Regions from separate parts of the Gorillibacterium terrae genome, predicted to be linked through region 2. Evidence: a T-box and tRNA genes for the amino acid it is inferred to sense, from the RefSeq annotation. Region 2 holds a T-box; the other holds one or more tRNA genes.

Region 1 (15,033 bases), on a different contig from region 2:
CAGACGACAGGAAATTTGGCAGACGTACCTGCCGTCCTCCTTCTCGAATTCCAGCACCGGCCCCTCCTGTGCATCCGGCCGTTCGCTGCGCGGAAAGGCGATCTCCTGGCTGCCGTTCTCCAGCACCCGGACCTCCGGGTACGTTCTCCGCTCCCGAAAGAGCGCGATCAAGCCGTCCAGCTCCCGTTCCGTGACTTCCAGCCTAGCCTTTACATAGATCGCTGCTATCCCTTCCGCCATTTCCCGATCCCTCACTTGCGGTCATGGTCATTGGGATTATTATACTATACGCCGCAGGGGCTTGCAGGATCGGCAGGAGCGGGCAGCGCCCGTTTTCATGATGAAAGCGCTTATTTCGGCTCGTTTTCGGGTTTTTCTTGATCTGTCCAATCCACGGTTTCATCCAGCAGCTTCCACAGCTCGTCCAGGCCCTGCCCGGTCTCCGAGGAGAACAGAATCACCGGATCGCCCTTGGGCATGCCCAGCGTCTCGCGAACGAGCTTGACGTGCTTCTGCCACTGACTCCGGGGAATCTTATCCGCCTTGGTGGCGATTACGGCAATCGGCAGGCCGTTGTGCGCCAGCCATTCGTACATCGCCTGATCGTCCTTGGACGGGGGGTGGCGGACATCGACGATTAACAGCACCTTGCGCAGCGGCTCGCGCCCGAGCAAGTAGCGTTCGATGAACCGGCCCCAAGCGGCGCGCTCCGAACGGGATACCTTGGCGTACCCGTACCCGGGCACATCGACGAAATAAAAGAAATCATTAATCCGGTAATAGTTGAGCGTCTGTGTCTTTCCGGGCTGGGAGCTCGTCCGCGCCAGATTCTTCCGGCCGAGAAGCCGGTTGATCAGCGAAGACTTGCCTACATTCGAACGCCCCGCTAGAGCGATCTCCGGCAGGGCGTCCTCGGGATATTGGCCCGGTCCAACGGCGCTGATGACGAATTCCGCCTGTTTGACCTTCATTCCTGTCCCTCTTTCACCAATGACTTTCGTTTTATTCAAGCCGGCCGTCTGTCATCCGGCTTCTTATCGACCTTGCGCGTCAATGCACGCGGACTTCCTGCACCAGCGCATGCTCCAGTACTTGGGCAAGCTGCCCGACCGGGATGAACCGGATGTCCTGGCGAACGCTCTCGGGAATCTCCTCCAGGTCCTTCTCGTTGTCCTTCGGGAAGAGAATCGTCTTGATTCCGGCCCGGTGGGCGGCAAGCGACTTCTCCTTGAGACCGCCGATCGGCAGCACCCGGCCGCGCAGGGTGATCTCGCCGGTCATGGCGACCTCGCGGGAGACCGGCACCTGGGTCAAGGCCGAGATGAGCGCCGTCGCCATCGTGATTCCGGCCGATGGACCGTCCTTGGGAATCGCCCCCTCCGGCACATGGATGTGGATGTCATGCTTCTCGTGGAAATCTGCCGGCAGCTTCAGCTCCTCCGCGTGCGACCGGGTGTAAGTGAAGGCCGCCTGCGCGGATTCCTTCATGACATCGCCGAGCTGGCCGGTCAGCGTCAGCTTGCCGGTTCCCGGCATTACGCTGACCTCGATCACCATCGTGTCGCCGCCGACTTCGGTCCAGGCGAGGCCGGTGACGGCGCCGATCTGGTCCTCCGCTTCGGCCATGCCGTAGCGGAACCTGGCGGCGCCGAGGTAGCCCTTGAGATCCTCGGGCCGGATCGTAACCGCCGCACCGCCGTTCTGCAGAATCTCCTTGGCCGTCTTGCGGCAGAGGCTGGCCATCTGCTGCTCCAGGTTGCGCACGCCGGCCTCCCGCGTGTAGCTGCGAATGACGGCGAGCAGGGTATCCTGGCCGATCTGCAGCATCTCCGGTTCCAGGCCGTGCGCTTTCTTCTGCTTCGGCAGCAAGTACCGCTCGGCGATGTGGAGCTTCTCCACCTCCGTGTAGCCGGGAATGTGCAGCATCTCCATCCGGTCGAGGAGCGGACGGGGAATGTTGTGCACCGCGTTCGCGGTGGTCACGAACATGACGTTCGACAGATCAAACGGCATCTCGATGTAATGATCGCTGAACGTGCTGTTCTGTTCGGGATCGAGCACCTCGAGGAGAGCCGCCGCGGGGTCTCCGCGGAAATCGCTCGCCATCTTGTCGATCTCGTCGAGCAGGAAGACGGGATTGGCCGCTCCGGCATTCTTCATCCCCTGGATGATGCGGCCCGGCATGGCGCCGACATACGTGCGCCGGTGGCCGCGGATTTCCGCCTCGTCCCGCACGCCGCCGAGCGAGACGCGGATGAACTCCCGACCGAGCGAGCGGGCGATCGAGCGGGCGATCGAGGTCTTGCCGACACCGGGAGGGCCGACGAGGCAGAGAATCGGCCCCTTCAGCTTCTTCACCAGCTTCTGCACGGCCAGGTACTCCAGCACGCGCTCCTTGGGCTTCTCCAGCCCGTAGTGATCTTCGTTCAGAATCTCCTCCGCCCGCGCCAGATCGAGGTCATCCTCCGTCTGCTTCAGCCAGGGCAGCGCCAGCAGCCAATCGATGTAGGTGCGGATCACCCCGCCCTCGGCGGAGGCGGCGGGCATTTTCTCCAGGCGGTCGATCTCCTTCTCGATCTTCTCCCGGACCTTCTCGGGAAGCTCGGCCTCTTCCAACTGGCCGCGCAGCTCCTCGATCTCGCCGGCGCGCCCTTCCTTCTCGCCGAGCTCCTTTTGAATCGCCTTCATCTGTTCGCGCAGGTAATATTCCTTCTGCGTCTTCTCCATCTGCTTCTTGACCCGCTGGCCGATCTTGCGTTCCAGCTCCAGCACCTCGCGCTCATTGCCGAGGATATCGAGCAGCTTGCCGAGGCGGTCCTTGACGTCCACCGTCTCGAGAATGTCCTGCTTGTCTTTGATCTTCAGGGACAGGTGGCTCGTGATGACGTCCGCGAGCCGGCCCGGCTCGTCGATATCCGACACCGCCGCCAGCGTCTCCGGTGTGACTTTCTTGGAAAGATTGATATAGTGCTCAAACTGGGTCAGCACCGTGCGCATGAGGGCGTCGACCTCCGAGTCGACCTGCGTCTCCTCCGGCAGCTCCTGCAGCAGCACTTCGTAGTAATCTTCATTGTCTAGGTATTCGAGCACTTCCGCCCGGATAAGCCCTTCCACGAGCACGCGGATCGTTCCGTTCGGCAGCTTGAGCATCTGCCGGACTTTCGACACGGTGCCGATCCGGTAGATGTCCTCCTGGGTCGGGTCTTCGATGTTGATTTCGGACTGCGAGGACAGGAGGATCAGGCTTTCCTCGACCATGGCCTGCTCGAGCGCCTTCACCGATTTCTCCCGCCCGACGTCCAGATGCAGGACCATGCTCGGGTATACCAAGAGCCCCCGCAAAGGCAGCAAAGGCATGCGCTTCGCCTTCGTCTTGTTCTGCCCCATGCTACACCTCCAGTGGTCTTTGGCTTTAGGATCTGCGTCCTGTTTCCTTTTCAGGACTTTATCGCCGGTGCCCCGGCCGGGGCGCGTTTCTGCTGTGTTTCTCCGGCATGCGGTTCTGCGCAGTCCTCTGAATGTAGGATTATTTTATCAGATGTCCCGGTAAAACACCAACGCGCGCCTTCGCCCCTTCGCCCGCCGGAGACGGGTCAGGCAGGAGAACCTTCGGCAAACGGCCGCGTCCTCCCGCCTGTTGTCGGGCCGCTCGTTCCCGGGTCGAGCCGTCCCTGTCCGGTTAACGCCCCCGGTTCCGGACGATAAGCCGGTCAGCCGGAGGTCGTCGTATCCGATCCGCGGCCGAGCCCCTTCAAGCGTTCCGCCTGCAGGAAGGGCAGCGCCGTCGGCATCGATGGCTCGGCGAACGACGCGAAGCCCGATGTCTTCTCCGTGCGGACGCTCACCCCGAGCGCCTCCTGGAGAACTTCTTCGATCGTGTCGACCGCGACGACGCGGACGCCCTCCAGGCCGCTGAACAGCTCCTGCCAGTTCTCCTTCGGGATAATCACCTTGTCGGCTCCCGCCTGGAAGGCGGCCTCGACCTTCGGCACGACCCCACCCACCGGCTTGACCTTGCCGAGGATGCTCATCTCGCCGGTCATGGCAAGCCGGTTATCGACCGGGATATCCAGCATCGCCGATACGATCGCCGTCGCCATGGAGATTCCGGCGGAAGGTCCGTCAATCGGCGTGCCGCCGGGGAAATTGATGTGCAGGTCGTAATCCTGCGGCCGGAACTCCAGGCCGCGCAGGACGGTCAGCACATTGTCTACGGAGCCGCGCGCCATGCTCTTGCGCCGCAGCGTGCGCGAGCCTCCGCCGAGCTCTTCCTCGTCGACGACGCCGGTTACGTTCCAGGTTCCCGCCCCGGGAACCGCCGCCTTAACCGCCGTCACTTCGATCTCGAGCAGCGCGCCGAGGTTGGGGCCGTAGACCGCCAGCCCGTTGACGAAGCCCGGGCGAGGCTCGTTCGGCACCTTGCGCTCCGGGCGCGGCGGAATCTGGCAGCTGTTGACGACCCACTCAACGTCGGCCGCCGTGATGTCGCTGCGCTTGTCCGTGAGGGCCAGCCCGGCGGAGAGCTGGATCACATTGACCGCTTCGCGGCCGTTCGTCGCATAGCGCTTCACCACCTCGACCGCTTCCGGCCGGTCGGGGAAGCCGATCTTGCGGATCGCATTCTCGGCGATCACCCCGATCTCATCCGGAGTGAGCGGCCGGAAGAAAATCTCCATGCAGCGCGAGCGGATCGCCGGCGGAATGTCCTGCGGGGTGCGGGTGGTCGCGCCGACCAGCCGGAAATCGGCGGGCAGGCCGTTTTGGAAGATATCGTGGATATGCCCCGGAATATTGGCGTCCTCGGAGTTGTAGTAGGCGCTCTCGAGGAACACCTTGCGGTCCTCCAGCACCTTCAGCAGCTTATTCATCTGCACCGGATGCAGTTCGCCGATCTCGTCGATGAACAGAATCCCTCCGTGCGCCTTGGAGACCGCTCCCGGCTTCGGCTGGGGAATGCCGGCGACCCCCATGGCTCCCGCTCCCTGGTAGATCGGATCGTGGACGGAGCCGATCAGGGGATCGGCGATGCCCCGCTCGTCGAAGCGGGCCACCGTGGCGTCGGTCTCCACAAATTTGGCGTCCTGCCGGAACGGCGAGAAAGCGTTCTTCTTCGCTTCCTCGAGAATCACCCGCGCCGCCGCCGTCTTGCCCACTCCCGGAGGCCCGTAGATGAGCACGTGCTGGGGGTTCGGTCCGCATAGGGCCGCTTTCAGCGCCCGCAATCCTTCCTTTTGCCCGATGATCTCATCCAGCGAGCTCGGCCGCGTCTTCTCGGACAGAGGCTTGGAGAGCGACACTGAACGCAGCTTGCGCAGCTTCTCCAGCTCCTTTTTGGATTCGCGGTCTACCGCGCTCCGGTTTGTTTGCTGGCCTCGCAGCAGATTCCAGAAGTACAGGCCGATGACCACGGCAAAGAACACCTGAATGATCATGAGCGCCAAACTGAGTCCCATAAGGCTTCCTCCTTCAAATCGCCATTCCCCGGTTCGGCCGAGGCTTCTATGGCTAGTATTTCCCGCCGCTTTCCACGATAACCCTGCTTTGCAAAAGGAAAGGGCCCGCCTGCGGAAAGGCAGAGCCCAGGGGATGCGGGAAAACCGAGTCTGGCTCGCTCATGAAATCAGGCCCGAAGGATACACTAACCCCATGACAGCCGGCCGAGTCCGGCAGCTTCTGCCGAAGGAGGAACCGCCTTGAAAAACCCTTTTCTGCGCTCATTCCTGGGGATCGCCGTCATCCTGATTGCCTTTGCTTCCTCCGTTCCCTCCGAGGCGCTGGCAACCCCTGCGCCGGAGCATTCGCTCCCCTCCTCCAGCGGCGACCCGCTTCTGCCCTCCGCCGAGGTGCTGCTGGATGCCGGCCATGGCGGCATTGACGGCGGAACCTTCGAAGGAACCATTCTGGAAAAGGACATCAACCTGCAGGTGGCTCTGCTCCTGCGCAAGGAACTGAAAGCCCGCAAGATCGACTGCGTGCTCAATCGGGTCGGCGACTATGCCCTAAGCGAGGAAAACCGCTGGCAGCGAACCCGCTCCCGGCATCTGCGCGATCTCGGCCAGCGCTATGGCCTGACGAGCGTCCTGGAGCCTTCCGCTGTGGTCAGCCTCCATGTCAACTGGGCCCGTCGTCCCTCGCGCAAAGGTCCGATCGTCCTCTACCAGCCAAATAACCCGAAGAGCCTGATCCTGGCCCGCGTTTTGCAGGAATCGTTGAACCGTTCCGCCGGTACTCACTTGGCTCCCTTTCCCGGCAAGACCTACTACCTGCTGAAGCGAATCAACGCGCCGACCGTGATCGTCGAGATGGGCTTCCTCTCCAACCCGTCGGACCGCGCCCGATTAACCGATCCCGCCGAACAAAAAAAAATCGCGGAAGCCTTGGCCTCCGCGATATCCGGTTACTTGCTGCTGGAGCGCTGCCTTCCCGATTCCTGAGGAACGGAATCTCCCGTTCCACCTGGAGCGTCGAAGGACGCCCGCGGCCGGCGCCTACGGGCGGACGGCCGCTTCTTTGTTATGGCGGCGGCCGGAGATTTCCCCGGTCTCCTCGTATTCCCGAACAATCTTGTCGATCTCCCGCTTCAGCTCGGCGACCAGCTCCGCCTCCGGCACCTTGCGGATCATTTCTCCGTAGCGGAACAGCAGGCCCTCTCCCCGGGCTCCGGCAATGCCGATGTCGGCCTCACGGGCTTCTCCCGGGCCGTTGACGGCGCAGCCGAGCACCGAGACCTTAATCGGCACGCGGATACTGGCCAGGTAGGCTTCCACTTCATTGGCAATGGCAAACAGGTCGATATCGAGCCGTCCGCAGGTCGGGCAGGAAATCAACGTCGGCGCGTCCGACACGAGGCCGAAGACCTTCAGCAGCTCGCGGGCCACCTTGATCTCCTCCACCGGGTCGGCGCTGAGCGACACCCGCACCGTCGAGCCGATTCCGAGCGACAGCAGTGCGCCGAGGCCGGCCGAGCTCTTGATTGTGCCGGAGAATAACGTACCCGACTCGGTGATGCCGAGGTGAAGCGGATAGTTAAACGCCGCTGCGGCCTTGGTGTAGGCTTCGATGGCCATCGGAACGTCGGAGGCCTTCAGAGAGACGATGATATCGTGAAAATCCAGCTCCTCCAGGATGCCGATGTGATAAAGGGCGCTTTCCACCATGGCGTCGGCTGTCGGATACCCGTACTTGTCCAGCAGATGCTTCTCCAGCGAGCCCGCGTTCACGCCGATCCGGATGGGAATGCCGCGCTCCTTGCAGGCCTGGACCACCGCTTCGACCTTTTCCCGTTTGCCGATGTTGCCCGGATTGATCCGCACCTTGTCGATCCCGTTCTCGATCGCCTTCAGCGCGAGCCGGTAATCGAAATGAATATCGGACACGAGCGGAATGTGAATCCGCTGCTTGATCTCCTTGATCGCCTCGGCGGCCTCCATGTTGTTGACGGTCACGCGGACGAGCTGGCAGCCCGCTTCCTCGAGCCGCAGGATCTCGGCCACCGTGGCCTCGACATCGGCCGTCTTGGTCGTACACATGCTCTGAATGACCACCTGGTCGCTGCCCCCGATGGTCAGGTTCCCCACACGCACCGGTCTTGTATCCTTGCGATGAACCATCCGATTATTCTCCCCCTATGCCAAACATCCTCCGTTCCGGAAGCCCGAGGGGCAGACCGAAACGGAGGGTGTGGATGGCTTAATCAGATCAGGAATAAAGCGCTTAGGCGCTCTCTTCCTTCTTCTTGTTATCCTTGGTGGTAATGAGCGGCGAAACCTTCTCCTGCACCGTTTCCTTGGTGACGACGCACTTGGAGACGTCGGTGCGGGAAGGCACGTCGAACATCACATCCAGCATGATGCTTTCGATAATGGCGCGGAGTCCGCGCGCGCCGGTACTGCGCTTGATCGCTTCCTTCGCGATGGCGTCCAGGGCCTCCGGCGTGAACTCGAGGCTCACATTATCCATTTCCAGCATCTTCTGGTACTGCTTGACGAGCGCATTCTTCGGCTCGGTCAGGATGCGCACCAGCGCAGCCTCATCGAGCGGCTCCAGCGTGGAGATGACCGGAATCCGGCCGACAAATTCGGGGATGAGCCCGAATTTGAGCAGGTCCTCCGGCAGCACCAGCGAGAGGTACTCGCCCGGCTTCAGATCGGTCTTGTGTCCGTCGGTGCCGAAGCCGATCACCTTCTTGCCGATGCGGCGCTTGATGATCGATTCCAGCCCGTCGAAGGCGCCGCCCACGATGAAGAGGATGTTCGTCGTGTCGATCTGGATGAACTCCTGATGCGGGTGCTTGCGTCCGCCCTGCGGGGGAACGGAAGCGACCGTGCCCTCGAGGATCTTCAGCAGGGCCTGCTGCACGCCCTCGCCGGAGACGTCGCGGGTAATGGAGGGATTCTCCGACTTGCGGGCCACCTTGTCGATTTCGTCGATGTAGATGATGCCGCGCTCCGCCTTCTCCACATCATAGTCGGCCGCCTGGATCAGCTTGAGCAGGATGTTCTCGACATCCTCCCCGACGTATCCGGCTTCCGTCAGCGACGTGGCGTCGGCGATGGCGAACGGTACATTGAGAATCTTGGCCAGGGTTTGCGCCAGCAGCGTCTTGCCGCTGCCCGTCGGTCCGAGGAGGAGAATATTGCTCTTGGCGAGCTCCACTTCATCCTTGTTGCCCTGGGTATTGATGCGCTTGTAGTGATTATATACGGCAACGGACAAGGACTTCTTGGCGGTATCCTGTCCGATCACATATTGATCCAGGATGTTGCGGATATCCTTGGGCTTCGGCACGTCCTTCAGGTCGAGCTCTTCGTCGTGGCCGAGCTCTTCCTCCACGATCTCCGTGCAGAGTTCGATGCACTCGTCGCAGATGTAGACACCCGGACCCGCTACCAGCTTGCGCACTTGATCCTGGGATTTCCCGCAGAACGAGCACTTCAGCTGGCCTTTCTCTTCGTTGAATTTAAACATTGGATCACCCCTTGTTAAACAATATCTTTTCGGGTGATGACCTCATCGATCAACCCGTAAGCCTTGGCATCCTCAGCAGACATGAAGTTGTCGCGATCGGTATCCCGATCGATCTTCTCGTAGGGCTGACCCGTATGCGTGACATAAATTTGATTGAGCTTCTGCTTCGTCTTGATGATCCAATCGGCGTGAATCTTGATGTCGGTCGCCTGTCCGCGCACGCCTCCGAGCGGCTGGTGAATCATCACTTCGCTGTTCGGAAGAGCGAACCGCTTGCCCTTGGCGCCGGCGGTAAGCAGGAGGGACGCCATACTGGCCGCCATCCCCACGCAGATGGTGGATACGTCGGGCTTGATGAACTGCATGGTGTCGTAAATCCCCATTCCGGCCGTAACCGAGCCGCCGGGGGAGTTGATGTACAGGCTGATATCCTTCTCGGGATCGGCCGCTTGCAGGAACAAGAGCTGCGCGATGACCAGGTTGGCGACGTTGTCGTCAATGGCGTCTCCGATAAAGATAATCCGGTCTTTCAACAAACGTGAATAGATGTCGTAGGACCGCTCGCCGCGGGCCTCTTGTTCCACAACCATAGGAATCAGACTCATATCGACAGCAACCCCTTCGCTTGAAATCAGCCAGATTTACATGTTCATCTTATCATGTTTGGATGCCTCTGTCATTCTTACCCGAAGTCGCCCGGAATAAACGTCTCGGAGCTTGCTAGCTCCCCGATTCTGCAAGAAAAGCGCCGCCCCGCGACGCCTTTCCGGATGAACCGCGCCCGCTTGGGGCCGGCATAAGCATTCAGTTCTTCGGGACACCTGTTAGACGGGAAGGCTCCTTATGCGGCGGTCTTGCTGTTTTCCACCAGGAAATCGATCGTCTTGCGGATGGCGAGATCGGTCTTGATGCTGTCGATCATGCCGTTCGCCGTAAAGATCGAGCGAATTTCTTCCACGCTGCGCTGGTACATTTCCGCCATGCGGGACAGCTCGCCTTCGAGGTCCTCTTCGCCGGCTTCGATGCCTTCAGCCTTGGCAACGGCTTCCAGCACCAGGTTGCTGCGTACGCGGCGTTCCGCGTCCGTCCGCATCTGGCCCTTCAGCACGTCTTCCGTCTGGCCGGTGAACTGGGTGTACAGCTCCATGTTCATGCCCTGCTGCTGCAGGCGGTTGGCAAAATCCTTGAACATGTTGTCCACTTCGTTGTCGACCATGATCTCCGGAATGTCCACGGTTGCGTTCTCGGCTACCTTGGCCACGATGGCGTTTTCCCGGTCGCGCTTGTTGGCTTCTTCCTTCTGCTGCTTGAGGTTCTTCTCGATGTCGGCCTTGTATTCGTCCAGCGTATCGAACTCGCTGACGTCCTTGGCGAACTCGTCGTCCAGCTCCGGCAGGTTCTTGCGCTTGATGTCATGGAGCAGCACTTTGAAGACGGCGGCTTTGCCCTTCAGGTCTTCGGAGTGATACTCTTCCGGGAAGGTGACGTTGATGTCCTTCTCTTCGTTCTTCTTCATTCCGACGACCTGCTCTTCAAAGCCCGGAATGAAGCTGTTCGAGCCCAGCTCCAGGGAGTGCTTCTCGGCCTTGCCGCCTTCGAACGCGACGCCGTCGACGAAGCCTTCGAAGTCGATGATGGCGATGTCGCCGTTCTTCGCTTCTTCGCCTTCTTCGGCCACAACCAGCTCGGCGTGGCGCTCCTGCATCCGCTTCAGCTCGGCTTCGACTTCTTCCGCCGTAACGTCGGAGGTCTTCTCTTCAACTTCGATGCCCTTGTACTCGCCCAGCTCGACTTCCGGCTTGACGGTTACCTTGGCGGTGAACTTCAGGGCTTGGCCCTTGGCCATTTCCTGTACGTCGATCTCCGGACGGTCGACCGGCTCGATCTTCGTCTCTTCAATCGCTTCCACGTAGACGTCGGGCAGCAGGATGTCCAGGGCGTCCTGGTACAGGCTCTCCACGCCGTAACGGGCTTCAAACAGCGAACGGGGCACTTTGCCCTTGCGGAATCCGGGAATGGAAACCTTGCCGGAAACCTTTTTAAAAGCCTTGTCTAACGCAACGGCAACCCGCTCCGCCTCGACTTCAACGGTCAGGATGCCCTGATTCTTCTCTATTTTTTCCCAGCTTGCTTTCATTTTATGCTTTCCCCTCCAAAAAATGTACCTGCGTCGTTTTTCGTTCGGTCTTTAACCATTCCATTATAAACATAAGCCCTTGCCATTTCAAGACAAGTTCTGCGGCCGTGCGCCATTTCGGATAAAATATCCCGAAGCCTTCTTTCCGAAGCGCGACTCAGGGGCGGCTCTGCAGCCGCATGAAGGCGCCCAGTGCCTGCTCGGCCTGCTTGTATTCCATCGTCCGCGCTTCGGTCACCCGGTACTGCTTCAGTGCCTCTCCCTCGCCGGGCCCGCCGTCCATCGCCCGGCGCAGGGACTCATGAAGCGCCGCCGCCCAAGCCTCCCGGCTGTCTTCGTCGAGCTCGGTCAGACGGCCGTATAGCGGCGAGGCGAACACGAAGGCCAGAAACTCCGCCCAGGTCTCCTCGGCGAAGAAGCCGAGCGCCGGCTCGCCGATCTCGCTGTGCTCCTGCACCCGCTTCAGCACCGCAGTGATGGCTTCGGGAAATTCCCAGACGCCGAGCGGCGTGTCTTCGATCGCGAGCTCTCGGGTTTCCCCTTGGGTTTGAATCCGCACCGGCCCCGTCGCTCCCCGCCGCTTCAAGGTCTGCAGCGCCCGAAAGTGAATGTACGGATGCAGCCGCGCGGTCTCCAGCCACTGCACAAGGGCGGGATTGATATCGGGATGCTGGACGTAGACGAGCTGCCCCAGGGCCAGCAGAATCTGGTCCAGGGAGCCCGCGGTTCTCAGCGTTTCCAGCAGCCGGCCGACATAGCCTTCGTCCGCCGTCCTTCGCCGCTCGGTCTCCCGGCGCATCTGCTCTTCCTCCGACTCGGCCTCGGCGTTCGCCTCCACGCTTCTTCCGGCCTCGTCCGCCTCGGCCATGAGGGTGGTGATCCACTCGAGGAGCGTCTCCCACTCCTCGCGGTTGCGGGGGTCGCCGCTCTCCACCCGCAGCAGAAACCGCAGCAGCTCCGACGCCTCCTGATAGCGCTCCGTCTCCAGCATTTTGGTCAGCTCGATTTGGTAGTAATCGACCGTGGGCGGAAACAGAACCACATTGTCCATCCGGTCCCGCTCCGCGGACAGTCCCCGGTCTTCCTTTCCTCTGTCTGTGATGGAACTCACCCCGTTTCTTGCCGATGCTCTCTTACGCAGGTCTGTCCTAGACAAGATCGTAGCCGTTTGCGGGCAAAAAAGCAAAGCCTCGTGCCGGCCAAAGCATGGGGACCGAAAAAAAATCGCCGGCGGCCCTCCTAACTGAAGAAGACTCCGAATCCGCCGATAGCGCGGAGTGGAGTCTTCCATTTGCTTGGTTTTATATCGAATTTGCGGTTGTGCATAGAGCGTCCCAGGAGGGATTCGAACCCCCGACAACACGCTTAGAAGGCGTGTGCTCTATCCAACTGAGCTACTGGGACATCGGATAGACGCTTAAGGGGTACCGGACGAGAGCAAACCACAACCGAATCATTCATTATGGAGCGGGTGAAGGGAATCGAACCCTCGCCTCAAGCTTGGGAAGCTGGCGTTCTACCATTGAACTACACCCGCATGCACCTTAAGCGAAACAGGATTATAATAGCACATTGCCGACAGAGGAAGCAACCTTTTTTTGAGCCGAATCGACCGGTCTAAGCCCGCCCCCACCCAAAAAGGAAGAGAGCGGGCTTTCCCGTTACCAAACAACCGCAGCGGCAAGTCCAACAAAGGCAGCCGCCAGCACCGCGTAATCGGCGTCGGCGAACCGATAGGCACGGATCGGCGTTCGACCGTCGCCGCCCTGGTAACAGCGCGATTCCATCGCCACGGCAAGGTCCTGGGCCCGCATGATGGACGTCACGAACAGCGGCATCAGCATCGGAAACACCCCGCCGAAACGGGCGCGCACACCGCCTCGGTGAAAGCCTCCGCCGCGGGCGAGCTGCGATTTCCTGATCTTGTCGAATTCGTCCGCCAGAATCGGCAGAAACCGCAGCGCGATCTGGAACATCATCACCGCCTCATGAACCGGCAGGCGCCGGCGGGCGAGCGGCTTCAGCAGCAGCTCCAGCCCCTCCGCCAGATGGATCGGCGAGGTGGTGCGCACGAGCAGCGACAGCAGCAGCACGATCCCGGCAATCTGCTCGCACAGCAGCACGCCGCGAAGCGCCCCTTCGGCGGAAAACCGGATTGCGCCCCAGCGGATCAGCGTCTCATCCGGCCGGACGGACAGAACGGCTTGGAAGATCAGCGTCGAAGCGAAAAAGAGCGTCAACGTCAGCAGGGTGTAGCCGAGCGTCTTCCAAGGCAGCCTCGCCAGGCCCCAGAGCAGCACGAGCACCGCCAGCAGGCCGGTCTTGACAGCCGGCTCTTTCGTGATCAACAGGGCGGCTCCGAGCAGCAGCGAGGCGGTGATTTTTACGCGCGGGTCCCAGCCCTCGACCGCCGATCCCCGTTTCTGGTACAACAAAAAAGCAGCAGCCAAACTTCATCCCCTCCTCGTCTATCGCACCGCCGGCCGCTTGGCCGGCGAAAGCAGCGCCGCGATCGCGTCCGCCGCTTCTTCCGGGGTCGGCGTCCAGCCCGCCCCTCCGGCGTCCGCCCTTTCGCGGAGGGCCGATTCGGCTTCGTCGCCGAACTCCCGGAGCAGCCGGGAAAGCGCCAAAGCGAGCGGCTCCTCCCAGCCGAAAGCGGCCAGCAGGCCGGGGTCGGTCAGCAGCCGACGGGGCTCGCCGTCGGCCAAAAACCGGCCGTCCGCGAGCGCCACGAGACGCGGCGCGTATTCCAGGATCTCCTCCAGTTGATGGCTCACCCAGATGACCGTTGTCCCCCGGTTCTCCCGGAGCGAGCCAAGCAGCCGGAACAGAGCCCGACGGGCTTGCAGATCCAGACCGGCGGTCGGCTCGTCGAGAATGAGCACCTCCGGTTCCAGCACCACGACCCCGGCGATGGCGGCCCGCCGCTTTTCCCCGCCGCTCAGCTCGAAGGGGCTGCGGCTGCGGAAGGTCTCATAATCCAGCTCTACGGCTTCCATGGCCCGCCTCACCCGCTGCTCCACCTCGGCGGCCGGTAGCTTCCGGCTGCGCAGGCCGAAGGCAATGTCGTCGAACACCGTGTTCGCGAAGAGCTGGTGCTCCGGATACTGGAAAATGAACCCGATCCGGTCGAACCGCTCGGGCTGTCGGGCTTGATGGGGATCGGTACCGCCCAACAGCACCTGCCCGCGCGTCGGGACGTGAAAGCCCTTGAGCAGCTGCAGGAACGTCGACTTGCCTGAGCCCGAGCGGCCGGCAATCGCCAGCATCTCCCCCGAGCGCACCTCGACGCTCAGGTCTCTCAGAACCCAGGGAAGCTCGACGCCGGCTTTGGCGCGCTTTTTGGCCGCCGCATAGCTGAAGCTGACTTCGTTCAGCGCGATTTCCATAGCAGCCTCCGCAGTTCCTCCGCATCGGGATTGGCGGACACCGGAATGCCGCGGCTGCGGAGCAGGAAGGAGAGACGGCGGGCATACGGCAGCTCCAGCCCGCAGGCCGCGAGCAACGCCGGTTGGTCCGCCAGCTCGGCGGGTGTGCCCGAGGCTTCGATCTCGCCGGAGCGGAACAGGTACCAGCGGTCCGCCGCCATCACTTCCTCCAGATGATGGGTGATGTAAATCAAGGTAAAGGGCTGTTCCTCCCGCACCCGATGCAGCGTCTCGACGAACTGGCGGCGGGCTACCGGGTCAAGCATCGAGGTGGCTTCGTCGAGGATGAGGCAGCGCGGGGCAAGGGCGAGCACCGAGGCGAGCGCCAGCTTCTGCTTCTCGCCGCCGGACAGTCCGCTCACCGGCCGGTCCTCCCCGGCGGCGAGGCCGACCAGCCGGGTCGCCCAGGCGATCCGCTCGGCCATTTCGGCTTGGGGCCACCCGATGTTGGAGAGGCCAAAGGCGATGTCCTCCCCCACCGTCAGCCCGACCTGCTGATTC
Region 2 (15,033 bases):
CTTCACGGTCGTCGGCTTAAAGAACGAGCCGCGCAAGTCGGCTTCGGCCGCCAAGCCCAGTCAGCGCGTGGACGATTACCTGGATCGAATCCCCGAGGTGGAAAAGGACCTGGAGCCGTTTCCCGAAGCGCTGGCTTTCTACCGCACGCTGACTCCCGGCTACCGTAAGGGCTGGGCACGGTACGTGTACAGCGTCGTCCAAGAAGACACGCGTGCGAAGCGACGCATGGAAATGGCCGAGGCGCTTGGCTTGGGCTGTAAGGCCATCGAGCCGTTCCGCAATCGATAAACCGACGAAACTCCGGCGCCGCTCTTGCGGCGCTTTTTATTTGGGCCTACGTTGATCAATCATAAATAAATAGGCATTTACTTTGACGCAGGGTCAAGTGATACACTCGGGATATCGAAGAATACAGGAGAGTGACGCGGTTGGAACTCATGAAGATCACGGCCGTATCCGAGCAGTTGGGTCTTACCCCCCCGCAGCCTGCGGTATTACGAGCAGGTTGGCTTAATCCGCAGCGTGCGTCCCGCATTCGAAAAGTACCGCTATTACGACGAGGCAACACGGGAACGGCTCAAGCAGATTCTGGTGCTGCGAAAAATGCAAATTCCCATCAAGGACATCATCCGCATCTACGAGAGCGAGGACATGAGTCTCGTCGTCGAAGCCTTCGTTGAGCGGATTCGCACTATCGAAGAAGAAGTTAATGCCCTTAATGAACTCAAGACAGCGGTTAACCAGTTCTTGCAAACCATGCTGGAGCACGGCATTCGAAAAATATCCGCGCTCCCCCTTTTGTACGAGGAGATGAACAAACACCTCCATCTGGACGAGGCGAAACCGATGGGGTGGAGCTACCAGCAGCTCGCAGAGTTGGCCGACCGGACGGCCAAGCCCGCCGATATTCGGCTGGTTGTGCTGCCTGCCATACTTGCGGTATCCTCCTACCGCAAAGGTACAGATCGGCGATCCGATCCGGATGCGCTTTGGCGATGGATTCAAGAAGTCGGGCTGCCCTTGGGCAGTCCGGGCGACCATGGGGTCTTCGAATTTCAGAGTCCCCGCCATCCCGGAGAGACGGTCCTGATCGTGAAGCTTCCGGAGGACGCGAACGATACGGGAGATTTCGAGGAGTACCGGCTGGAATCCGGACTGTTCGCCGCAGTCGGTGTCTATGCCGACGAAGACATTCGCGCCCGGTTTAACCAACTCGTCCAGGCCTTCGATACCAATCCCTATTACGAGATCGATTACCTTCATGGCGGAAGGCTTCGCCACGAGACTCTGATCGAAACCGTCCTTTCCCCGGACGAGCAGCGTGAACGGCTGGAGCTGTTGGTTCCGGTAAAAAAACGAATTAAGGACTCGTCGATCTTTCCCCGTTCCGAGCGGCTTGAAGCGGTCTCGGCGGCGGAATTGGAGCGATCCAATCCCATCCTCTTCAGCCGGGAGATCGATCTTCGGGAGATCACCCCGATTCTGGACCCGGTTTACCGGATTAACGAACGGGGAGAGGCGGAGTTTCAAACCTGGATCGACAAGCGGGTGCTTTCCACGAATGACGAGGTACCCATTCCGTTCCGCGTGGATGTCACCTTCAAGACCGCCGAGGCGAGCTTGCGCCTCTACCACGGGAAAGCGGCCGTCATGGTCAATCTGGGAAACATCTTCGATCTGGGAGATACCCAGGACAGCCTGCTCGTTCGCGATCCGGTGTTCGGGACGGAAAGAATCGACCTTCATCAAGGGAAAATCCAGCCGAACGAGTATAACCGGCTGACCTGGATCGTAGGAGAAACGCATTTTGCCGTCCTGGTCAACGGTGAAGTTCGCCATTGCGGCATTCAATACCCCTATATGAAGCTGGACCTTGGCCAATTGCCCGCTCACCCGATTATTATCGGCTCCAACTCGGCCGAGGTCGTGACCTTGCGGTCGATCCGCGTTTCCCGAATCCTGGTGACGAAGAAGCCAAAGGTAAAGGGAGGCGAACTCACCTTAACCCAAAAGCCGAGCAACAACGTCCTGCCGAATCTGCATCCGCTCGTCACCTACCACTATGGGCAGAACTATCTTTTCAACGGCTGCATGGCGTATCTGATGGAGTGCCTGGGCGAGAACAAAGACCAGCTGAATTACGATTTCTTCGCCGGAATCAGCGGCGACCATTTCACGCAGGTCTACGGCCGCTATTATCCGATGCACTGCAACTGCGTCTCCGTGGTCGTTCCCAAACGGCCGTTCTTCGATAAGATCTTTGGCCTCTGCGGCTACGCATATACCTATGTCACGAGCGGAGAAATCCGGCGTAACCGCGAACGGTATCTTCGCTTGGTGATGGCCGAGATCGACTGGGGAGTGCCTGTGCTATCGAAGCAGGCCTTCGATCACGGGTTCGACGACGGAAATTATCGGATCATCTGCGGCTACGAGGACAATGGACGTACCCTGCTCTATTTGGAAGAGGATCATACCGAGCCGGTGAAGTGGAACGCCGAGGATGGCGGTGACGAGGATTGGATATGGGCGGGTCCCAAGCAGCGGGCTATCTGCCTCGAGGAGGTTTACCGCAAATCGATCGAAGCCATCCCGGAGCTGCTGACTATGCCGGAGGTGAACCGCTGCACCTTCGGGCCGCAAGCCTTCCGCGACTGGGCGGCGGATATCGAGCGAGGCCGGTATGACGGATTGACATCCGAGGAATTCAACGCTTGGCGGGACTATACGATCTACGTCTGCAACCTTGCCACCAACAGCGGGGGCTGCCAAGGCTTTTTGGAAAAAGCCCAGACATTACTCCCAGATCTGACCTTTCTATCGGGGGTTCGAGATTGCTATAGCCGGACAGGAGAGCTGTGGAACGAGTTGGAGACCCTCGGCGGCGGCTTCAATATTGTGCTGGAGGTCCTTCAGGACCCCGTCCGGCGGAAGAAGATCGCGGAGAAGCTCAGGGAGTTCGCCGTCTGCATGGAGGACGTTCTGAAACGATTCGGCCGTGAGGTTCCATCGGCGTAAAAAAGCTCCCCTTATCGCAGCAGGGTTTGTTTCTTTCGCCTGGCTGCTTTAAAGGGAGCCTCTTTTCTTTGGTCGGTTGTTGGTTGCGTTCGGGGAGAGGGCAGGGTTAAAGCTCGTCCTGAATTTCTTCGCGGAAGCCTTCGACGCTCTTTTCCCGGCGTTCGTTCTTCTTCTCGATCTACCTGCGTTCTTCTTCGCTGATCTCGGAGGAGAACTCGTTCAGATAATCCTTCGCCTCATGCAGGTTTTCGAGCGTATTCTGAATGTTGTCCTGAAGATGCTCGACGTTGTCGGCCCGATTGTCCGGTTTGGCCATTCGCTTGTCGCCTCCTGGGGAGTGATGCGCTTCATTGCGCTATCCCGTAGCTTGATCGGCATCGGCGGGTTTTATGCAGAGGGTGTTCCCGATCCCCCTAAGATTTTGATTACATCCGCTGAGGGGCGGGAATGCCCAAAACCGATAAAGCGTCCGCCATGGTTGCTTGAAAACGCACCGTCAGCCAAAGGCGGAAGCTTTGAACGCTGTCCGGCGCTTTCAGAATTGGGCAAGTAGAGTAAAAGGCGTTGAAGCAAACGGCAAGTTGATGGGCATAGGTGCAGATAGAACTGGGTGCCAACTCGGCGATTGCCAGTTGAAGCGTATCTTCCCATAATGACAACTGTCTTAGCAGGGCTAATTCGGTTTTATCGAGCGGGAAAGATATGCTTTGGGTAAAACAAGGGTTTGCCGCCTTGCTCAGAAGGCTGGCTGCCCTGGCGTGGGAATACATAAGGTAAACACCCGAGTTTCCCGTTGTCGTTGTTGCTTGCCCGATATCGAAAACGACCTCGGTCGGTAGAGTAAATCGGAGCAGATAATAACGGATTGCAGCTGCTGCGATCGTACGACTTGTCAAACCACTCTTATCGGAACGTTTCTTCTCGATAACGGCTTCCATTCGGTCAAGCAAATCGGAAACTTTAATCCCGATACCTTGCCTGCCGGACATCGCGTAGGAGGATTTACCTGACGATATATCAATACCTAATTCCTTTGCTGCAGTGGGGCTTAGCGAAACAACTCCGTATCCGACATGTTTCAACTTTTCAGCTTGAGACGAGAATCCGAGCCGTTCAAATGCCTGTTTAACCATGGCTTGGGGATACTGCTGACGAGAGTCTATGACATTGACCACCAGAGTCGCATTACCGTAACTCGCCTTACTTCCGGACCGATACGTCGAATGGATGCCGTCCTCGAAACTCCGATACCGAAAATCTTGTTCGAGCAAGCCGAACTTCCAAAGGTGATAGGCGATGTCTTTTGCGGTATACGTGAGGACCCCATTGGAACGAATCAATACTTTGTCTGCAATATGCTCAGATTCAGATAATTCTACATCTGACTGGCCCTGTCTCAGTATCCAGCAGCCCATTAGAGGACCATGCGTTTCCTGGAAAAAGCTTCCGGTTTTCATCAACAAACGAAAAGTCTCCTCCCAAAATCCCACATGGACAATATCGCTTTCCCAAATCAACAAATCGTAATCAATATCAAACGATTTCATTTCTTGGAGATGCTCTCGAACCATTCGCTCTGCCGCAATCCGACCGATCCAGGCGATGTTACCGGTTCCCTTTTCCAACGAATGCAGCACGGTGTCTCTCTCGCTCATCCATTCGGGAGATTCTTCAAATTGCCGATTCAATCGGGCATACAACTCCCAGCAATAGTCTCCAAAGCGTTCCGTTTCAAGCTCGAGGGGAAGATGAAGCAAGCCGACTACCGTGTCAGCAAGTTGATTCCCCAGATCATCGATATAATTGTGAACCTCCACAAGATAACCGGCTCTTCTAAAAAGGCGAGCCAACGTGTCTCCAATGCAAGCGTTTCTCAAATGGCCGATATGTGCAGATTTGTTCGGGTTGATTGAAGTGTGTTCCAAGATGACTTTCTCCCCTGAGTTTTGCGGCAACTCGAATGTCTGTTGGGCCCACTGATCCCAGTTAACAAAAAAGTTGATAAAGCCGGGCGAGACGATCTCAATTCTTGAAAGAAGGCCTTTTGCACTTCCTTGTAACTCTATCCCGATTTGAAGACGTTCCGCGATATTCAGAGGAGACCTGCATAAGCGTTTAGAGAGTTGCAAAGGAATACCGGACGCATAGTCCCCATGCTCATGAAGAGCGGGCTGCTCGATCCGAATGTCAAGACCATCCGGATAGTCTTTACCATCCTCTTCGAAAACCTTCCGTACCGCTTCTCTCAATTCTTTGGCTAGAATCTGACTTAAGGTTGACATTCATTGACCACCTCCTGGGATAGAAAAAGCCTCCGTCTCAAAAAGAGACGAAAGCTTTTGCATTCGCGGTACCACTCTTGTTGTTATACAAACGTATAACCACTCTTAAAGGATAACGGTTTACACCGCGGCTTCTTACTAGACGTTCAGAAGCCGTTCTCTCGGGTGCGCTTCGCTGGGAATTCCGTACCGGCTCTCACTCTCCCGGCTCGCTGGGCTTTCTATCCCACAGCTACTCTCCCTGTCATGGAATGTTAAATATTTCTTTTTTTTCAGTATATCTATTTCTTATAATATTTCAAGGTCTTCTTTTCAGCGATTTCTAATCCGCTTGTAATGAACTTCTCATGGCGGAAAGGTAAGATGGGAGCAAGAACAAGGACGGGAGAGGATGGAGCTGTGAAAAACACGGGATTTGCTCTGCTGCTATGCATGGTGCTCATGAGTTCCGGCTGTACGACAAGCCGAGAAGGAGGAGAGCGCGATCCGTTATCTGCAAACTCGCCGGCAGCGGCGTCGCGGGCAACGGCGTCACCGACAGCGACGCCTCCGGACGAATCGGCTGAAGCTGCGATCGATCAGACGGTCGATTCGCTGGCGGAAGCCGCCAAGGAAGCGGCGGGCGGGGCGCTTGCCGCCGTCTCTTCTGCTAGGGATGGAGCGCAGACAGCCTTGGATTCCCTGAGCGATCTACCCGTAGCGATAAACGGAGGACATGCGGAGTACACTTCTTGGTCGTTCGATCATGGGAAGAAGAAAATTCCGCTGGCCCACACGACGGAGAAGATCCGATTCTCCAACCGGAACGGCGGGATCACGTTCAAGCAAGGAGACGTCTCTGAGGTTGAAGTTAACGTCACCGTCGTGGTGGATCACAAGAGCCGGGAGGAAGCGAAGACCCTCGCCGATCGGACGGGACTTCGGGTAACTTCGGGCAGCGTGCTGGAAATAGCCACTTTCAGCGACGGAGAGGGAACCGCCTCGCTTCATCCCCCCCGGTTCCTGCTTACCGTTACGCTTCCCAGGCAAATGACGGCTCTTCTGCAGGCGGAGCAGGTGAACGGCGACCTTAGCGTCGACGGCTATACCGGCGGTCGGGTCGACTTGTCGACCGAGAACGGCCGCATTCAAGCGAAGCATCTGGAAGGAGAAGCGGTGCTCCGCCTCGTAAACGGAAAAATTGAGATCAGCGATGCCAAACAAGGAGTTCAGGCCACCGCGGTCAACGGGGAGATCGTCGCGAAGCGGATCAACGGGCCTTTGAACGTGGAGCTGACGACCGGCCGTCTGTCCGCTTCAGAGGTATTCTCGTTCGTCAAAGCCTTGGTCACGACGGGCACCGTCCGCGTGGAAAGCTCGAAGGTGCACGGCGATTGGGATGTGGAATCGTCGGCCGGCAGCGTGACCCTCGCCTGGCCCGAAGGGCAGGATGTCACGGTGGAGGGCGAGACGGGACTCGGCAAGGCGAGAACCGACTGGCCGCTATCCGCCAAGCGGCAGCAAGTGACGGGCACCCTGGGCAAAGGCACCTATCGCGTCCGCGCTTCGGCGCTCGCCGGGTTGTCTCTGCTTAAACAGGATTAGGTCCGTTCGGAACAACCAAGCCTCGTCTGACGAAGCATTCCTTTCGCTTCCGTTTCCCTTCCAACATCTGGATCCTTCCTTATTCCTTGACATCCGGTGAAATTCATGTCGATTCTGAACGGATTCTGCTTTATAATGAGGGCACCCACGGATGACACCACAACTGGGGAAACGTTGATTAAGAGGACGGGGAACGTATGGGGAAAAAGAAGACGGGTTGGAGAAGCTTCGGGATTGGCAGGCAGGTATTCTTGTTATCATTGGGACTTGTTCTCTTAACGGTCTTAACGATGGGCGCCTTCGTGATTCAGGGTCAGAAGGACCAAGTCAAGGCCGACGCGATCCGATCCATGGGGGAAATGCTCAATCTGGAAAGCGCCATGTTCGACTCGAAGTACCCGGGAGACTGGGAGGTTAAAGACGGCAAGCTGTTCAAGGGCGGCACGCTGATGAACGATAACAACGAAGTGATGGACACGGTTGCCGCAACGAGCGGCCACCTCGCCACCCTCTTCTTCAACGATACGCGCATTGCGACGTCGGTGAAGGATGCATCGGGCAAACGCCTCACCGGCACGAAGGCCTCTTCGCAAATCGTCGATGAAGTGCTGGTCAAGGGGAACAACCATTACGGCGATGCCAAAGTGGCCGATTTGACGATCTTTTCCGCCTACAAGCCGATTAAGGCGAAGGATGGATCGACCATCGGCATGCTCTTCCTGGGAGACCCCAAGCTGAAGAACGTGGTCGACAACTCCTGGAAGGATTCCCTGCATGAGATACTGCTCATCGAGCTGGTCGTTGTCGTTCTCGCCGGCCTGTTCTCGTATTTGTACACCCGACGGATCACCCGCCGCCTCAGCCGGATAGAAGATAAGCTGGAGCATGTTACCGAAGGGGACTTGACCACGGCCTCGCTCCCGGCAGGCCGACGGGACGAGGTAGACCGACTGACGCACAGCGTCAATCAGATGAACGAGGATCTGCACCAAATCGTCAGCAGCATCAGCGACGTCTCGCACCAGGTTGCCGCCTCCTCCGAGGAGCTGTCCGCGATCGCCCAAGAGACGAGCGCTTCCACCGAGCATGTCGGCTCGCTGACGGAAAACCTGGCCGACGGCTCAGAAAAACAGACGGCGCTCGTGCGCCGCACCTCCGATACGCTTGCGACGATGGCGGACGAAATCGTCCAGATGTCCAAGCTGTCGGCGGATGCCGTCGAGAGCATGCAGCTCGCCGCCCAAGAAGCGAACCGGAGCTATGAAGCGGGCAGCGAGGTCCTGCGGCAGATGCAGGAGGTCATGAAGTCGACCGATCAGACGTTCCGGTCGATCGGTCAGCTCGCGGAGCGCTCCGGGGAGATTGGCGGAATCGCCCAGATTATGAGCAACCTGTCCAAGCAGACCAATCTGCTTGCGCTGAATGCCGCCATTGAGGCGTCCCGCGCCGGCGAGAGCGGCCGCGGCTTCGCGGTGGTCGCGACGGAGATCCGCAAGCTGGCGGAGCAATCCGCCTCGTCCGCCCAGCAGGTGGCGGAGATTGTCAAAGTCATCCAGGACGATACCCGCGAAGCCAAGGAATGGATCACCCATGACCGGGAAGCGGTCATTGCCGGTACCGAGATGACCGAACGGATCATCGCCGCGCTCGGCTTGATCCAGACCAAAGTCACCGAAGTCTCCCGCAAGCTGAATGAAGCCCGCGCTTCGGTGCTGACCGTAGACGGCGGAAGCCGGGAGCTCTCCGGCATGATGGCGGAGGTCAAGAGCGCCGCCGACCAGGCAGCCGAAGCGACGCATCAAGTATCCGCCACCTGCGAGGAACAGCTTGCCGCGATGGAAGAGATCGCGAGCTCGGCCATGGCGCTCGCCTCGCTTGCCGAACAATTGCAGACGACGCTCGGTAAATTCAGAATCGCTTAATGGAATAGCCTTATTGGTGGAAAACTCTCTGTCGACGCGAACATGCGGCCGGGCGTTTTCCTTTTTTTGTGTTTTGGGCTTGAAATCGATTCTCATTGGTGCTACCATAAGGGTATCAAATATAGGGTAGGGGGGTATCGTAAATGCAAAATCAAGCCAAGGACAGCACCCCAGCCGGGCAGCAGTTGACCTTCGGCGTCTCCGGCATGACCTGCGCCGCCTGCGCCACCCGCATCGAGAAGGGACTCAGCAGGCTTCCCGGCGTGAGCCAAGCGAACGTGAACCTTGCGACGGAGAAGGCGTCGGTGGTCTATGATTCCACGGCGGTCACCCAGGAAGCGATCGAGCATAAGGTGGCCGATCTCGGCTACAGCGTCCGCCGCGAGAAAGCGGAGCTGGACATCTCGGGCATGACCTGCGCGGCCTGCGCGACGCGGATCGAGAAGGTGTTGAACAAGCAGCCGGGCGTGGAGGCCACCGTCAATCTGGCGTTGGAGCGCGCCACCGTCCATTATAACGCAAGCCAGATTACAGTGCCGGAGCTGATCGGCCGGATCGAGACGATCGGCTACAAGGCCAAGCCGCACACCACCCAGGAAGGCCAGAAGCGGGAACAAGACAAGCACCTGCGGATGCTGAAGCTCCGCTTCGCCGTCTCCGCCGTGCTCTCGATTCCGCTTCTTTGGGCGATGTTCGCCCACTTCGGCCTGAGCCTGTACGTGCCGGAGCTGTTCACCAACGTCTGGTTTCAATTTGCCATCGCCACTCCGGTTCAGTTCGTGATCGGCTGGCCGTTCTACCGCAGCGCCTACAAGGCCTTGAAGAACGGCAGCGCGAATATGGATGTGCTCGTGTCGCTCGGCACCTCGGCCGCTTACGTCTACAGCGTCATCGAGACGTTCCGCTTCGCCGGAGCCGCGGCGCATCACAACGAGATGCCGGAGGTGTACTTTGAAGTCAGCGTCATCCTCGTCACCCTGATCCTGCTCGGCAAGTGGTTCGAGGCGCTCGCCAAGGGCCGCACCTCCGAGGCGATCAAGAAGCTGATGGGCCTCGCCCCGAAGAATGCCACCGTCATCCGCGACGGCGCGGATGTGGTCATTCCGGTAGAGGAAGTGAAGGTCGGCGATCAGATCCGCGTCCGGCCCGGCGAGAAGATTCCCGTCGACGGCACCGTGCTGTCGGGAACGACCGCCGTGGATGAATCGATGCTGACCGGCGAGAGCCTGCCGGTCGACAAGAAGCCCGGCGATCCGCTGATCGGAGCGACGATCAACAAGAACGGGGCGCTCGTCATGGAAGCGGCCAAGATCGGCAAGGACACGGCGCTCGCGCAAATCATCCGGATCGTCGAGGAGGCGCAGGGCTCCAAGGCGCCGATTCAGCGGCTCGCCGATAAGATCTCCGGCGTCTTCGTGCCGGTCGTGGTCGGCCTGGCCGCGCTGGTCTTCCTGCTGTGGTTCTTCGTCATCGACCCGGGCCATTTCACCCGCGCCTTCGAGAACGGCATCGCCGTGCTGGTGATCGCTTGCCCCTGCGCCTTGGGGCTTGCGACGCCGACCTCGATCATGGTCGGCACCGGCAAGGGAGCCGAGCACGGCATCTTAATCAAGGGCGGCGAGCACCTGGAGACGGCGCACCGGCTGACGGCCGTCATCCTGGATAAGACCGGCACGCTCACCAAGGGCAAGCCGGAGCTGACGGACGTTCTCTCCCTCGAAGGCTGGAACGGCGACGAGCTGCTTGCCCTTGCCGCGAGCGCGGAACGGGCCTCGGAGCATCCGCTCGCCGAGGCGATCGTGAAGGGAGCCGAGGACAAGGGGCTGGAGGTCACGCCCTCCGACCGGTTCGAAGCGATTCCCGGCTTCGGCCTGAAGGCGGAGGTGAGCGGCCGGACGCTTCACATCGGCACCCGCAAGCTGTTCGAGCGGGAGGGCATGGATGCGAAGCTGCTCGAACCGGCGATGGAGCGGTGGGAGGCCGAAGGCAAGACCGCCATGCTGATCGGCGTGGACGGCCGACCGGCCGGGGCCGTCGCCGTCGCGGATACCGTCAAGGAATCGTCGCTCGATGCGGTCCGCCGCCTGCAGGGGCTCGGCCTGAAGGTCGTCATGATCACCGGCGACAACCGGCGCACCGCCGAGGCTATCGCCCGCCAGGTCGGCATCCGGGACGTGCTGGCCGAAGTTCTGCCGGAAGACAAGGCCGGCGAAGTGCAGAAGCTGAAGGACCGCGGCGAGCGGGTGGCCATGGTCGGCGACGGCATCAACGATGCGCCGGCGCTGGCGCTGGCCGACATCGGCATGGCGGTCGGCACCGGAACCGATGTCGCCATCGAGGCGGCGGACATCACGCTCATGCGCGGCGATCTCGGCAGCATTGCCGACGCCATTGAGCTGAGCCGCAAGACCATGCGCAACATCCGGCAGAACCTGTTCTGGGCGTTCTTTTACAACTCCATCGGCATTCCGGTTGCAGCGGCGGGGCTGCTCGCTCCGTGGGTAGCGGGAGCCGCGATGGCGTTCAGCTCGGTCTCGGTGGTCCTGAATGCCCTGCGGCTGAAGCGCATCAAGCTTTAACCCGGATGAATCCCGATGAATCCCGATGAATCCGGAGATCTGCGCAACAACCCGGCATCCTTCCTCGACAGAGGGTTTGCATAGATGACACTCACTAAATGAAATGGGAGATGACGAATCATGGCACAAGCGGTATTGAAGGTAGAAGGCATGTCGTGCAACCATTGCGTACAAACGGTGGAGAAGGCGCTGGGTAAGCTGTCCGGCGTGGAAAAGGTGAAGGTCGAGCTGGCCGACAAGAAGGTATCCGTCGATTATGCGGAAGGCCAGGTTACCGTGGATGCCTTGAAATCGGCCATTGAAGAGCAAGGCTATGATGTGGTAGGGTAAAAGGAAGGAATCGGCCGAATGGGAGCCGGGGCAGGGCGCCCTGGCTTTCCCCGTTCCCCGCCGGATAAGGAGGAACCTCCATGGAACAGATCGAAGTGGAAGCGACGGATAGCGAAGCCTGCTCCCATGCGGATGAGTCGGGGGTTCGCAAGAGCCATCACAACGATAAATTGAAGAGCAACCTGATGTCGCGGCTGAACCGCATCGAAGGCCAAGTGCGCGGCGTCAAGGGCATGATCGAGAAGGACACCTACTGCGACGATGTGCTGAATCAGATCAGCGCGATCCAGGCGGCCCTGTCCGGCGTCGGCAAGCTGCTCCTGGAAGGCCACATGAAGAGCTGTGTGACCGAACGGCTGCAGGAAGGCGACCAAGAAGTAATCGACGAGCTGCTCGTCACCATCCACAAGCTGATGAAATAACCGATCGTTGCGGGAAGACGGCAAGCAGTCCGAGAAGGGCTGCTTTTTCTCTTGAAATAAGCAAAACTTGCAACGAAGCCGCAGCTTTCGCGTACTAGAGTAGAATCGATTTCCATTTCGCACGGAGAAAGGAGCCTTGCTATGCCCTTGTTCGGTAAACTTGGCGAGCGCATCGATCAGACCCTCCGCCAGCATCGCTTGAAGGCGTATACCCGTTTGGTTAGCGAGGTGCGCGGTCTGGACTATTCCGGCAAGACCGACGCCGAGCTGCGCGGCATGTCCGAGGAGCTGAAGCGGCGCTCCCGGTCGGGAGAAGAGCCCGACGCGCTGCTGGTGCCGGCCTTCGCCCTGGTGGCCGAAGCCGCTGCGCGCAAGCTAGGCATCAAGCCGTACGACAGCCAGATTCTGGGCGGCTCGGCGCTTGCGGCTGGCAAGCTGGTCGAGATGCAGACGGGCGAAGGCAAGACGCTTGCCGCCGTGTTCGCCGTCTACCTGCGCGCCCTAAGCGGACAGGGTGTGCATGTGCTGACCTTCAACGACTACCTGGCCGAGCGGGACGCCCGCTGGATGGGGCCGGTCTACGAGCTGCTCGGAATGACCGTCCGCTCGATCCAGGCGCATACCGCACCGGAGGAGCGCCGCGCCGCCTATGCGGCGGATGTTACCTATGTCACGGCGAAAGAAGCCGGGTTCGATTACCTGCGGGACGGCCTTGCCCGCAAGCCCGAAGAGCTGCTGCATCGCCCGCTCCATTATGTGCTGGTCGACGAGGCCGATTCGATCCTCATCGACGAAGCCCGCATCCCGCTCGTCATCGCCGGAGCGAAACCGGCGGAGGGAGGGGCTTCCGCCCGAATGGCGGAGATCGCGGAGGCGCTGGAGCCGGGCGTCGATTACGATACCGATGAGTTCAAGCGCAACGTGTTCTTAACCGACGAAGGCTCGCTCAAGGCGGAGCAGCTGCTCGGCATCGGCAGCCTGTACGCCTCCGAGCACTTGGCGGAGCTGACCGGGCTAAACTGCGCGCTGCACGCCAAGGTGCTGCTTGTGCGGGATGTCGACTACATCGTCCAAGACGGCGCAGCCCGCCAGGTCGATGCGGCCACTGGACGCTTGGCCGAGAACAGGCGCTGGCCGGATGGGCTGCAAGCCGCCGTCGAAGCCAAGGAAGGCCTCGCCCCGCAGAGCCGCGGGCAGATGCTCGGCACCATCCCGCTGCAGCATTACCTCAGCTTGTATCCGTCCATGGCGGGAATGACCGGCACCGCGCTCACCTCCGCCGACGAGTTTAAGGAGACGTACTCCTTGGAGGTCGTCGTCATCCCGCCTAACCGGATGAATATCCGCGAAGACCTGCCGCCGCTGATCTTCACGCATGCGGAGGCGCAGCGGCAGGCCATCGTCCAAGAGGTGGTTCGCATTCACGCAACGGGCCGTCCAGTCCTGCTTGGGACGGCCAGCGTCGAGGAATCGGAGCAGCTCAGCGCCCTGCTGCAGGCGGCCGGCATCGTCTGCCGGGTGCTGAATGCCCGGAACGACCGCGAAGAAGCCGGCATCATCGCCCAGGCGGGCGAGCTTGCAGCGGTGACCGTCTCCACCAACATGGCCGGCCGCGGCGTCGATATCGTGCTCGGCGCAGGCAAGAACGGCGAGATGGAGCGGGTTCGGCAGCTCGGCGGCCTGTACGTCATCGGTACGCATCTGCACGAGAGCCTGCGCATCGACAACCAGCTCCGGGGCCGCGCCGGACGGCAGGGCGACCCGGGCACCACCCGCTTTCTCGTCAGCCTGGAGGACGAGGTGCTGGTCCGCTACCGCCTGGCGGACGAGCTGCCGAAGGAGTGGGCCGGACGCCGCCGGGACGAGCCGGTGAACACCCCGGCGTTGGAGCGCAAGCTGGAGCATATCCAGCGGGTGGCGAACGGCCAGCAGTTCGAGGCCCGCAAGAACCTCAATTCGTATTCCGACCTGCTCGAAGAGCAGCGGCGCATTTTCCGCGGCGAGCGGGAGGACGTGCTGATGGACCGGGTCGTGTCCTCGCCGCTGTCCGTCTACGAACCGTCCGACTATGAGCGGCTGCGGGGAACCCTCGGCGAATCGAAGCTCGCGGTTCTCGAGAAGCTAGCCGCTCTGCATTACATGGACAAGTGCTGGGCGGACCATCTGGACTACGTTAACTATCTGAAGGAAAGCGTCCATCTGAGCAGCCTGAGCAACCGCAACCCGCTGGACGAGTTCAACGTCAACCTGATCCAAGCCTTCACCGGGCTGCCCGGCAAGATCGAAGAGGAAACCGTCCGCTATCTGAAGAACCTGCGGCCATCTGCAGATTTCGATCCCGAGCGAAACGGTCCCCAGAAGCCGGATTCCACCTGGACCTATGTCGTCAACGACCTGTTCCTGCTGACCCGGCGTTCCATCTTCGACTGAGCCGATTCGACTAAGCCGAAACTCGTTAAACCCGGACAGCGAGCTACAAGCACAAAGCCGCCGACCCGCGCTCCTTGCTTACACAAGAAGGGCGGGTCGGCGGCTTTTTGACGAAGGTTTGTCGCTAAAGAATGGGCGAGAGGAGGCGGCTGAAGGATTCCTTGATCCTCATCAGGTAAGGGCGGCGCCGGTATTGGTCCAGCGTGAGCAGCCGGGAATCCTCGATATCCGCCTGAAAGCAGCGCAGGAGCTTTGCGGCCAACACCTCGTCATAGACAAAGGCGTTAACCTCAAAATTCAACCGGAAGCTCCGGACATCGATGTTGGCCGTTCCCACCGAGGACACTTCCTCGTCGACCACCAGCGTTTTGGCGTGGATGAACCCATTCTCGTACAAGTAGACCCGGGCTCCAGCCTTCAACAGCTCGCCGATGTAGGAGAGGGTGGCCCAATGGACGAACGGGT

What was found. The T-box of region 2 lies ahead of ACSEXS_RS08595 (arginine--tRNA ligase). A T-box ahead of a tRNA ligase gene usually reads a tRNA of that ligase, here a tRNA-Arg.
Region 1: it has a tRNA-Arg gene. The T-box ahead of ACSEXS_RS08595 (arginine--tRNA ligase) is inferred to sense a tRNA for this amino acid. The anticodon was not compared.

The regions. Positions count from the first base shown of each region.
Region 1 is NZ_JBPPGI010000004.1:279,927-294,959, reverse strand. It holds gene ACSEXS_RS16410 (hypothetical protein) at 1-240, opposite strand, end outside; gene yihA (ribosome biogenesis GTP-binding protein YihA/YsxC) at 351-971, opposite strand; gene lon (endopeptidase La) at 1,051-3,387, opposite strand; gene lonB (ATP-dependent protease LonB) at 3,711-5,453, opposite strand; gene ACSEXS_RS16390 (N-acetylmuramoyl-L-alanine amidase family protein) at 5,694-6,434, shown strand; gene ispG (flavodoxin-dependent (E)-4-hydroxy-3-methylbut-2-enyl-diphosphate synthase) at 6,489-7,610, opposite strand; gene clpX (ATP-dependent protease ATP-binding subunit ClpX) at 7,714-8,967, opposite strand; gene clpP (ATP-dependent Clp endopeptidase proteolytic subunit ClpP) at 8,982-9,572, opposite strand; gene tig (trigger factor) at 9,809-11,104, opposite strand; gene ACSEXS_RS16365 (hypothetical protein) at 11,262-12,155, opposite strand; tRNA gene ACSEXS_RS16360 (tRNA-Arg) at 12,435-12,508, opposite strand; tRNA gene ACSEXS_RS16355 (tRNA-Gly) at 12,568-12,641, opposite strand; gene ACSEXS_RS16350 (energy-coupling factor transporter transmembrane component T family protein) at 12,766-13,554, opposite strand; gene ACSEXS_RS16345 (energy-coupling factor ABC transporter ATP-binding protein) at 13,573-14,493, opposite strand; gene ACSEXS_RS16340 (ATP-binding cassette domain-containing protein) at 14,478-15,033, opposite strand, start outside.
Region 2 is NZ_JBPPGI010000001.1:1,922,292-1,937,324, reverse strand. It holds gene ACSEXS_RS08610 (YdeI/OmpD-associated family protein) at 1-289, shown strand, start outside; partial or broken gene ACSEXS_RS08605 (MerR family transcriptional regulator) at 485-3,019, shown strand; partial or broken gene tlp (small acid-soluble spore protein Tlp) at 3,126-3,335, opposite strand; gene ACSEXS_RS08595 (arginine--tRNA ligase) at 3,445-5,301, opposite strand; T-box leader at 5,342-5,558, opposite strand; gene ACSEXS_RS08590 (DUF4097 family beta strand repeat-containing protein) at 5,701-6,885, shown strand; gene ACSEXS_RS08585 (methyl-accepting chemotaxis protein) at 7,083-8,807, shown strand; gene ACSEXS_RS08580 (heavy metal translocating P-type ATPase) at 8,951-11,386, shown strand; gene copZ (copper chaperone CopZ) at 11,507-11,716, shown strand; gene ACSEXS_RS08570 (metal-sensitive transcriptional regulator) at 11,797-12,138, shown strand; gene secA2 (accessory Sec system translocase SecA2) at 12,286-14,568, shown strand; gene cls (cardiolipin synthase) at 14,693-15,033, opposite strand, start outside.